DNA from 2 places in the Leifsonia sp. Soil_N53 genome. Region 1 is predicted to be linked to the other one. Evidence: predicted binding sites of a transcription regulator. Region 1 holds the regulator's gene; the other holds the start of a gene.

Region 1 (5,565 bases):
GAACGCGATGATGCGTTCGCTGTCGTACACGACGTCGGCCGGGATCTCCCCTGCGATGATGCGCGAGAAGATCGAGCGCTCCCCTGTCTCCATGTGGTCCATCCTATTCGCGACCCCTACCATCGCCCCAGCGCCGCGTTGAGCACGGCCAGGGCGGCCGGTCCCGCGGTGGAGGTCCGCAGCACCGTGTCGCCGAGCCGCACGACCTCCGCCCCCGCCGCGCGGAACGCCGCCAGCTCCTGCGGCGCGATCCCGCCCTCCGGGCCGACCACGAGCGCCAGCGGCCGGCCGTCCGGGCGCACGGCGGTGAGCGCGTCGGCCGCGCCCGGCTCCAGCACCAGGACCCGGTGCGTCGCCGCCAGGGCAGCGACCTGCTTCGTCGTGGCCAGCTCCCCGACCTCCGGCGTCCAGGCGCGGATCGACTGCTTGCTCGCCTCGCGCACGATCGCCGCCCAGCGCTCGCGTCCCTTGGCCACCTTGGCGCCCTCCCAGCGCGACACCGACCGCGAGGCCGCCCAGGGCACGACCGAGTCCACGCCGAGCTCGGTCGCCGCCTGCACGGCGAGCTCGTCGCGGTCGCCCTTGGCGAGCGCCTGCACGAGCGTGATCGCCGGTTCGGCGCGCGGGACGCGCTCCACGGCCTCCACGTCGATGGTCAGCTCGGAGCTCGTCGCGACCAGCACCTCGCCGGACGCGACCAGGCCGCGGCCGTTGCCGATCAGCACGCTCTCGCCCGGCCGGGTCCGGTTGACGGTGGAGGCGTGCTTGGCCTCCGGCCCGGTCAGGGTCAGCCGGGCGCCCACCTCGACGTCGGCGAGGTCTTCGCGCAGATAGAGGGAACTCATCCGTTCCGCCCGCCTGTCAGAGGTTGAGGAACCGGTCGCGGAGCTTGGCGAACAGGCCCTGCTGGAAGCGCGCGAGCGACGGCTCCGGGTTGTGGTGGGTCGCCGCGAACTTCTTGATCAGCTCCTTCTCCTTGTGGTCGAGCTTCGTCGGCGTGACCACCTGGATACCCACCCGCAGGTCGCCGCGGCCGCTGCCGCGCAGGTGCGTGATCCCGCGGTCCTTCACTGAGATGATGTCCGCGCTCTGGGTACCGGGCTTGAGCTCCAGGCGGATGTCGCCGTCGAGCGCCTTCACCGTCGCGGTCGTGCCGAGGATGGCGTCGGCCATCGACAGCTCCAGCGTGCAGAGCAGGTCGTCGCCGTCGCGGCTGAACACCTCGTGGTGCTTGACCTTGATCTCCAGGTACAGGTCGCCGTTCGGGCCGCCCGCGGGGCCGGCCTCGCCGGATCCCGGCATCTGCAGCCGGAGGCCGGTGTCGACACCGGCGGGGATGTCCACCGCGACCGTGCGGCGCGCGCGCACCCGGCCCTGGCCCTGGCAGGTCACGCACGGCGTGGCGATGACGGTGCCGTAGCCGCGGCAGCTGCCGCAGGGGCTGGAGGTCATCACGTTGCCGAGCAGCGAGCGCACCGAGCGCTGGATGCTGCCGGTGCCGTGGCAGATGTCGCAGGTGACCGGGGCGGTGCCGGGCTGGCAGCACGAACCGTTGCAGGTCTCGCAGACGACTGCCGTGTCCACGTCGAGGTCGCGGTGGGTCCCGAAGACGACCTCGTCGAGCTCGACCTCCACGCGCAGCAGGGCGTCCTGGCCGCGCTCGCGCCGGGAGCGCGGTCCGCGGGTGGCGCCGCCGCCTCCGCCGAAGAAGGTCTCGAAGATGTCGCCGAAGCCGGCGAAGTCGCCCGCTCCCGCTCCGCCGAAGCCGGTCGAGCCGCCCAGGTCGTACTGCTGCCGCTGCTGCGGGTCGCTCAGCACGTCGTAGGCGTGGGTGACGAGCTTGAAGCGCTCCTGCGCCTCGGAGCTCGGGTTGACGTCCGGGTGCAGCTCGCGCGCGAGCCGGCGGTACGCCTTCTTGATCTCGTCGGGGGTGGCGTTGCGGTCAACGCCGAGTACTTCGTAGTGGTCGGCCACGTAAGGCTTTTCCTTCTGTTCGTTGCGTCGGAGTTCGTTGCGTCGGAGCCGGTGGAGGCGGTGATCGGGGTCGGAGGTCAGTCGCCGAGCAGGCGGGAGAGGTAGCGCGCCACGGCGCGGACCGCGGCCATGTTGCCCGAGTAGTCCATGCGGAGCGGGCCGAGCAGGCCCACCCGCGCCAGGTCGGAGCCGGAGGTGTAGCCGCTCGACATGACGGAGGTCTCGCTCAGGCCGGTGACCGCGTTCTCGCGGCCGATGCTGACCGCGACACCGTGCTGATCCAGCGCCATCTCGTCGAAGAGCCGCAGCAGCACCACCTGCTCCTCGATGGCCTCCAGCACGGGCGTGATGGAGCCGGGGAAGTCGGTCTCCGTGCGGGCCAGGTTGGCCGCGCCGGCCATGACCAGCTTGTCCTGCCGGTTGGCGGCGATCTGGTCGAGCAGGGCGCCCGCGACCGGCGCCACGAGCTCGCGGGTCCGCTCGGTCAGGTGGCCGGGCAGCTCGCGCAGCCGCACGGCCGCGTCGATCAGCTGGAGCCCCGCTGCGGCGCCGTTGATGGCGCCGCGGATCTCGGCGATCTCCGCGTCGTCCAGCTCCTCCTGCAGCTCGATCACGCGCTGCTCCACCGCACCCGAGTCGGTGATCAGCACGCTCAGCAGCCGCCGGGAGCCGAGCGAGACGAGCTCGATGTGCCGGATGCGCGAGCGCGCCACCGACGGGTACTGCACGAGGGCGACCTGGTTGGTGAGCTGCGACAGCAGGCGCACTGTGCGCGAGAGCACGTCGTCCAGATCGAGGGACTGGCCGAGGAACGCCTCGATCGCCGTGCGCTGGGCCGCGGACAGCGGACGCGCCTCGGCGAGGTGGTCCACGAAGAGCCGGTAGCCCTTGTCCGTGGGAACCCGGCCGGACGAGGTGTGCGGGGCCGCGATCAGCTCCTCCTCTTCCAGGAGGGCCATGTCGTTGCGGATGGTCGCGGCCGAGACGCCGAAGGCGTGCCGTTCGACGATGCTCTTCGAGCCCACCGGCTCGCGCGAGGCGACATAGTCCTGCACGATGACGCGGAGCACTTCCAGACTGCGTTCCGAGACCACGCGAACCGCCTCCTGTCGTCGCTTCGGCACCCGAGGATCGAGCTCGGGAGGACATCGAATGAACTGGCACTCGAAGATCCTGAGTGCTAATCATAACGCGTCGTCACGGGAGGGCGGCCAACGCGCGACACGGATCATTTACCGCGGGGCCCGCGCGCAGTACTGTGTGCGCACCGGCTCAGGTAAGCCCCCGCAGCCGACCACGAAAGGGTTTCCTCATGTCAGACCCGACCCCGCCTCCGGCCGACGGCCAGGGCGACCAGCCTCCGCAGCAGCCCTACGGCTCCGCGCCGGGCCAGCCCGCCGGCGCCGTGCCGCCTCAGCAGCCGTACACCCCTCCCGCCGGTCAGCCCGCCGGCGCCGTCCCGCCGCAGTACGCGACCGCTCCCGCCGCGCCGCTCGACCCCGCCCAGGACAAGCAGTGGGCGTCCTTCGCCCACCTCGGCGGCATCCTCTGGTTCCTCCCGTCCCTGATCATCTGGCTCGTGTTCAAGGACCGCGGCGCCCTCACCAACCAGGAGGCCAAGGAGGCGCTGAACTGGCAGATCACCTGGATCCTGGCCTGGGTGGCCTCTCAGATCCTCGGCGTGATCATCGGCTCGTTCACGTTCGGCATCGGCTACCTGCTGTTCAGCCTGCTCATCCCGTGGGCGCTGTACATCGTGAACCTGGTGTTCTCGATCCTCGGTTTCGTGCGGGTGAACAGCGGTGGGACCTACCGTTACCCCCTGAACTTCCGCTTCATCAAGTGACACCGCGATCCGGAGAAATGGCTCACGGCTGCTTCTCAGGATCGCGCTCCGCCCCCTAGGCTGAGACCCGTCATTCCCACTCATCGGAGGAGAACACGACCATGTCCGCTACGCCCCCGCCCCCGCCGCCGCCCCCGCAGCAGCCGTACGGAGGTCAGCAGCCGCAGCTGAGCCCGGCCGACGAGAAGCTGTGGGCGACGCTGATCCACATCGGCGGCATCCTGTTCAGCTTCATCCCGGCCCTGGTCGGCTACCTCGTCCTCAAGGACCGCGGACCGTTCATCCGGTCGCACACCGCGACGGCGCTGAACTTCCAGATCACACTCGCGATCGCGTACGCGGTCGGCGTCATCCTGAGCATCGTCGGCATCGGCGTCCTGATCTTCCTCGCCGTCTGGGTGCTGAACATCGTCTTCAGCATCATCGCCGCAGTGAAGGCCAACCAGGGCGCGTTCTACACGTACCCGATCGCGATCAGGTTCGTGAGCTAGGGCGCCTCCGCGCTATTCCTCGGCGAGCAGCCGTCGCACGACGGCGTCCGCCAGCAGCCGCCCTCGCAGGGTCAGCACCACCGACCCGGCGAGGGCGGCTTTCGCGTCCACCAGCCCGTCGGCGATCAGCCCGGCGACCGCGCGGCGCCCGGCCTCGGTCAGCTCGGTGGTGCGCAGTCCCTCCCGGATGCGCGTGAGCAGGAGGACCCGCTCCACGCGCCGGGTCTCGCCGTCGAGCGTCTCGCGGCCGGCCGCGGGCGACTCCCCCGCCAGGACCCGTTGCGCGTACGCGGCGGGATGCTTCACGTTCCACCAGCGGACGCCGCCGACGTGGCTGTGCGCGCCGGGCCCGACGCCCCACCAGTCGTGCCCGAGCCAGTACGCCAGGTTGTGCCGGGAGCGGTGCGCCTCGTCGGTCGCCCAGTTGCTGACCTCGTACCAGCCGTAGCCGGCCGCGCCGAGCCGCGCCTCGGCGAGCTCGTACATGTCGGCCTCGAGGTCGTCGTCCGGCTCCTGCACAGCTCCCGAGTGGATCTGCCGCGCCAGCTTCGTGCCGGGCTCGACGATCAGGGCGTACGCCGACACGTGGTCGGGCTCGCAGGCCAGCGCCGCCTCGAGCGATCGCGACCAGTCGGCCAGGGTCTCCCCCGGCGTTCCGTAGATGAGGTCGAGGCTGACCTGGAGGCCGGCCTCCCTCGCCCACTGGACGACGAGCGGGACGCGCTCCGGGTCGTGGGTGCGCTCCAGCGTGGCGAGCACGCTCGGGACGGCGGACTGCATCCCGAACGACACCCGGGTGAACCCGGCGTCGGCGAGCCGGCGGAGGTCGTCGGCGTCCACCGAGTCGGGGTTGGCCTCCGTCGTCACCTCGGCGCCCGCGGCGATCCCCCAGGCGTCGCGCACGGCGCCGAGCATCGCACCCAGGTCGTCGGGCGGCAGCAGCGTGGGCGTGCCGCCGCCGAAGAACACGGTGGAGACCTCCCGGGCAGGGACGCCGCTGCGCTCCAGCGCCTCCTGCGCGAAGCGCACCTCGCGCACGGCGTGGCCCGCGTACTCGGACTGGGAGACACCGCGGAGCTCGGTGGCGGTGTAGGTGTTGAAGTCGCAGTAGCCGCAGCGCACCCGGCAGAAGGGGACGTGCAGATACACGCCGAAGTCGCGCTCGCCGGCGCCGTGAGCTGTACTGGCCGGGAGGACGCCGTCGGCAGGGGCCGGATCCCCGAGCGGGAGGGCGCCGGGCATCAGGCCGCCCGC
Region 2 (5,565 bases), on a different contig from region 1:
AAGCGCTGGCGCTGTCGCTGGGCAAGCCGCTCTACGCGGTCAACCACCTCGTGGGGCACGTCGGCGCGGACGTCCTCGACGCGTCCGGCGGCCCCGGCCACCCGGTCGAGCTGCCCACGGTCGCCCTCCTGGTGTCCGGCGGCCACACCTCGCTGCTGCTCGTGCGCGACCTGGTGTCGGACGTGGAACTGCTCGGCGAGACGATCGACGACGCCGCCGGAGAGGCGTTCGACAAGGTCGCCCGCGTGCTCGGCCTCCCGTACCCCGGCGGCCCGCAGATCGACCGCGTCGCCGCCGACGGCGACCCGCGGGCCATCCGGTTCCCGCGCGGGCTCACCAAGCCGAAGGACCTCGAGCGGCACAGGTACGACTTCTCGTTCTCCGGGCTCAAGACCGCGGTCGCGCGGTGGGTGGAGCAGCGGCAGGACGCCGGCGAGGAGGTCCCGGTGGCCGATGTCGCCGCGTCCTTCCGGGAGGCCGTCGCCGACGTCCTCCTCACCAAGGCGATCGCCGCCTGCCTCGACCACGACGTGCCGCGGCTGCTGCTCGGCGGCGGCGTGGTGGCGAACGCCCGGGTGCGGCAGCTCGCGGTGCAGCGGGCCGCGGAGGCCGGCGTGACCCTCCGCATCCCGGCCCTGTCGCTCTGCACCGACAACGGCGCGATGATCGCCGCGCTCGGCGCGCAGCTCATCATGGCCGGCCGGGCGCCGAGCCGCCTGGATTTCGGCGCGGACTCCACGCTGCCGGTCACGGACATCCAGGTCGCGCCGGTCTGAGCGCGCGCGACTCCGTGCGTTGACACGTCGTCCCACCGCTGAGACCATGGATTCGTTACAGGATTTTCTCAGGAACTCACCAGAGAAGGAGATGGGCAGCATGTCCGATCCGAACACCCCGTCAGGCGCAGCAGAGCCCGAAGGAACGGACGGCAGCACGCCGGCCCAGCCGGTTCCTCCGTCGTCCGACATCCCGCCCGCCGCAGCGCCGGACGGAGTCCCGCCGACGCCTCCGGTCGCCCCGCCGGCGCCGCCCGTTCCGCCCGCGCAGCCGGCGGCCCCGGGATACGGTGCGCCGGAGCAGCCGTACGGTCAGCAGCCCTATGGGCAGCAGCCCCAGCAGCCGTATGGCCAGCAGCCGCAGCAGCCGTACGGGCAGCAGCCGCAGCAGCCGTACGGGCAGCAGCCGTACGGCCAGCAGCCGCAGCAGCCCTACGGCCAGCAGCCCGGCTACGGCCAGCCGACGTACGGCCAGCCCGCGCCCGGCTACGCGCAGCCCTATGCGACGGCGCCGGCCGGCAAGTCGCCGATCCTCAGCATCCTGTCGCTCGTCGGCGGCATCATCGGCATCATCCTGAACTTCGCGTTCGGGATCGGCGCGCTGTTCGCGGTCGCAGCGGTCGTCCTCGGCTTCATCGGCAGGAGCAAGGAGCCGCAGGCCAAGGGCTTCTGGCTCACCGGGATCATCCTCGGATTCGTGGCGATCGCCATCGCGATCATCTTCTGGATCGTCTGGGGCATCATCCTGGCGAACCTGTCGACGACGTACCGGTACTGACCCCGGCTCCCGATCAGACGCGCTCCGCGAGCAGAGCGGTGTGACGTCCCGCGACCCTGGTGAGGATCAGAGTCGCGGGGCGGTCGCCCGAGAGCTTGAGCCGCGTCCGGAGCGCTGCGGGGTCGACGTCCACGCCGCGCTTCTTGATCTCCAGCGTGCCGATGCCGCGGGCCCGTAGCGCCTTCTTGAGGTCCTTCTCCGCGAACGGCAGGGTCTCGAGAACCCGGAAGCCCGCCGCGAACGGCGTCGGGATCGGCTCGTCCGCCGTGATGTAGGCGATCCCGTCGCCGAGCATGCGGCCGTCGAGGCGCCGGGCGAGGTCGCCGATGAGGCGGGCGCGGATGACCGCGCCGTCCGGCTCGTAGAGGTACTCGCCGAGCTCGCCGGTCTCGGCGTCCTCGCTGTCGGCCTCGGCGGTGAGCTCGTTCGCCTCGTCGCCGCGCAGCACCAGCGCGGCCCGGCGGATGCCCGAGCGGGCGAGCGCGCCGAACCACAGTCCGAGCTCGACCACCTGCCCGTCGGCGGACACCCACTGCGCCTCGGCGGTCGACGGGATGAGGTCGCGGTCGAAGCCCGGACCGAGCTTGAGCCCGACCGAGCGGCCGGTCGCCAGCTCGTACGCGAAGCCGAGCGACGGCGTGTAGTCGTCCGGGTCGGTCAGCCGGTCGGTGTCCGTGTGGCCGGCCGTCCGGCGGGCGGGGTCGAGGAAGACGCCGTCGATCGCGCGGAGGCTCACGTCCTCCGCTCGGCCGTGCTCGACGGTGGCCGAGGGGAACGGGGCGAGGTTGAACGCGGCGATCGCGGCCGTGACCTCGTCGGCCTCCACGGCCGTGACCTCCAGCTCGAGGGCGGCGAGGGCGAGCGCGTCGCCGCCGATGCCGCAGCCGAGGTCGGCGATGCGGTTCAGGCCCGCCGCCCGGAACCGGCCCGCGTGGCGTGCCGCGACCGACAGCCGGGTCGCCTGCTCCAGTCCCGCCTCGGTGAACAGCATCCGGGACGCGAACTCGCCGAACTTGCCGACCGCCTTCTTGCGCAGCTTCGCCTGGGTCAGGACGGCGGCGACCAGGCCGGGGGAGTGGCCCTGCTTGCGGAGGTCGGTGACCATCCGCAGGACGTCCTTCTCCGACCGGTAGGGCGGCAGCGAGTCGAGCAGCCGGAGGCCTTCGGGGCTGAGCAGCTCGACGAGTTCTGACCGGTCCATGTGCACCACGGTACCTTCTGGCACTCACGTTGCGTGACTGCTAACGCACCCCCTAGACTCGTGTTAGCACTCTCCGTGCGAGTTTGCTAACGCAAGCCGCGCAGACCATTGAGTTCGCAAAGACTGAGTTCACCAAAGAAAGAGGTCAACCGTGTCGGTCTCCATCAAGCCGCTCGAAGATCGCATCGTCATCAAGCAGGTCGAGGCTGAGCAGACCACTGCTTCCGGTCTGGTCATCCCCGACACCGCCAAGGAGAAGCCCCAGGAGGGCGAGGTCGTGGCTGTCGGACCGGGCCGCATCGACGACAACGGCAACCGCGTTCCGCTCGACGTCGCCGTCGGCGACAAGGTGATCTACTCCAAGTACGGGGGCACCGAGGTCAAGTTCGGCGGCGAGGACTACCTGGTCCTCTCGGCTCGCGACGTCCTCGCGGTCGTCGTCCGCTGACGCACCTTCTTTCGACCGGGCCCGGGCGCGATTGCGCCCGGGCCTTCGTCGTCTGCCGCTGACTGCCGCCGGGCCGACTGCCGACGGGCCCGCGTCGGAGTAGTGTCGTGCGGGTGCCGCAATCCCAGCCCCTCACCGAACACCGCAGGTCCGGCCTGACCTACGCGATCTCCGCCTACGTGCTCTGGGGCATCCTCCCCATCTACTTCCTGGCGCTCGCGCCGGCCAGTGCGTGGGAGATCGTCGCCTGGCGGGTCATCTTCTCGCTGGCGTTCTGCGCGATCGCGCTCACCGTCACGCGCGCCTGGCGCAGGTTCGGCGCCCTGCTGAAGGACCGCAGGGTGCTGTTCACGATGGGGCTCGCCGGCGCGCTCATCTACGTCAACTGGCAGACTTACGTGCTGGCCACCGTCAGCGGGCAGGTGGTGGAGGCCGCCCTCGGCTACTTCATCAACCCGATCGTGACCGTGTTCCTCGGCGTCATCGTCCAGCGCGAACGACTGCGCATCGCCCAGTGGGTGGCCGTGGGCGTGAGCGTGGTCGCCGTCGTCGTGCTCGCGATCGGCTACGGGCAGGTCCCGTGGATCGCGCTGATCCTGGCGTTCTCGTTCGGCTTCTACGGCCTCATCAAGAAGCGCGTCGGCGGCCGGGTCGACGCGGTCTCCGGCCTCACACTGGAGACCATGTGGCTGACGCCCGTCGCGATCGTGCAGCTCGTCGTCGTGGGGGTGACGGCCGGTCTGACGATCGGGAGCGACGGCCCGTGGCACACGGTACTGCTCGTGGGCGCCGGTGTGATCACCGCCGTGCCGCTGCTGTTCTTCGCCGCGGCCTCCCGCCGGCTCCCGCTGGTCTACATGGGCTTCATCCAGTACTTCGCGCCGTTCATCCAGTTCCTGGTGGGCGTGGTGCTGCTGAACGAGGCGATGCCGCCGGAACGCTGGATCGGCTTCGCGATCGTCTGGCTCGCCCTGGCCATCCTCAGCGTCGACATGATCGTGGCGGCCCGGCAAGGGAAGAAGCAGGCGGAACTGGATCTCGCGACGGTGGAGTGAGGGGGTGGTTAGCTCATAATGATTCCGTCGTTCATTATGAGCTAACGGGCTAACTCATAAAATGACGGGAGGGGCTTATGACTTCCGCTAGCTGGCCTGCGCTCGACTGGGAAGAGCGCGTGTGGATCCCGAGCACGGCGTGGGGAGCCACCGCCGAACGACAGAGCGTCCGGCGCGCCTATCGCGCTGCCGTCCCGCCGATGATCGCGGAGTTGAGACCGCAACCCGACCCCGCGACCCTCGCCGCGGCCGAGGAGGCCGACCGGGAGCTGAGCAGGTTCGACGCCGAACTGGGATCGCGGGTGAGCGCCTGGGCTCCTGTGCTGCTCCGCTCCGAGGCGGCTTCGTCCTCCCAGATCGAGAACCTGACCGCGTCGGCCCGTGCGATCTTCAGCGCCGAGCTCGGCGGGAAGACGGGTCGCAACGCGCAGCAGATCGCAGCGAACACCCGATCCCTGCAAGCTGCGCTCGATCTCTCCGAGGACATCTCAGTCGAGGCGATCCTCACCATGCACGAGGTCCTGCTCCACGACCAGCCGAGGCACACTCCGGGGGAGTGGCGCCGGGAGGCCGTGTGGATCGGCACGCGTTCCGACAGCCCGGTCGGAGCCGAGTTCGTCGCGCCCGCGAGCGAACGCGTCCCCGCGCTCGTCGACGATCTCGTGGCTTTCGCCGACCGACCCGATGTCCCGTCGCTGGTGGCCATCGCCGTGGCGCACGCGCAGTTCGAGACCATCCACCCGTTCACCGACGGCAACGGCCGCACGGGACGCGCGCTCGCCCAGGCGATGCTGCGCCATCGCGGCATCACGCGCAGCGTCGCCGTCCCAGTGTCGGCGGGCCTGCTCGCGGATGTGGCGGGCCACCACGCAGCGCTCACGGCGTACCGCGGCGGTGACGTGAACCCGATCGTCGGCGCCTTCGCCGACGCGTCGCTGCGCGCCGTCGCGAACGCGCGTGCGCTGGTGGCGGAGATCGACGGAATCCGCAAGGAGTGGGAAGGACGGCTCACGGTGCGCCGTGACAGCAACGCCTGGAAGATCCTGGACATCCTCGCCCGGCGTCCGGTGCTGGACGCGGTCGCGGTAGCTCATGAGCTCGGTGTGCAGCCTCCCAACGTGTACCCGCCGATGAGGGCCCTCCTCGATGCCGGGATCGTGAAGTCGAAAGCGGAGCACGACATCGGGCCGTTCTGGCGCTCGGACCAGATTCTCGGCGCCATCGACGGATTCGCCAGGCGCGCGGGTCGTCGGGAGGCGCCATGACGCTCCCAGCCCGGAATATCCCACCAGCTTGTGCCGTTACCA

What was found. The regulator HrcA, encoded in region 1, represses chaperone genes, less so after heat shock. The targets are predictions, from matches to a motif close to TTNGCACTCGNNNNNNNCGAGTGCNAA.
Region 2: the regulator HrcA is predicted to act here: its motif matches at 2,773-2,799, upstream of groES (co-chaperone GroES).

The regions. Positions count from the first base shown of each region.
Region 1 is NZ_JBDGMM010000064.1:153,018-158,582, forward strand. Features, by position in the region: gene AC3A3H_RS14290 (histidine triad nucleotide-binding protein) at 1-93, opposite strand, end outside; gene AC3A3H_RS14295 (16S rRNA (uracil(1498)-N(3))-methyltransferase) at 117-845, opposite strand; gene dnaJ (molecular chaperone DnaJ) at 862-1,974, opposite strand; gene hrcA (heat-inducible transcriptional repressor HrcA) at 2,052-3,068, opposite strand; gene AC3A3H_RS14310 (DUF4870 domain-containing protein) at 3,287-3,820, shown strand; gene AC3A3H_RS14315 (DUF4870 domain-containing protein) at 3,922-4,311, shown strand; gene hemW (radical SAM family heme chaperone HemW) at 4,324-5,553, opposite strand; gene AC3A3H_RS14325 (DUF1990 domain-containing protein) at 5,553-5,565, opposite strand, start outside.
Region 2 is NZ_JBDGMM010000062.1:80,770-86,334, forward strand. Features, by position in the region: gene tsaD (tRNA (adenosine(37)-N6)-threonylcarbamoyltransferase complex transferase subunit TsaD) at 1-776, shown strand, start outside; gene AC3A3H_RS11730 (DUF4190 domain-containing protein) at 877-1,554, shown strand; gene AC3A3H_RS11735 (THUMP-like domain-containing protein) at 1,568-2,755, opposite strand; gene groES (co-chaperone GroES) at 2,907-3,203, shown strand; gene rarD (EamA family transporter RarD) at 3,317-4,258, shown strand; gene AC3A3H_RS11750 (Fic family protein) at 4,336-5,523, shown strand.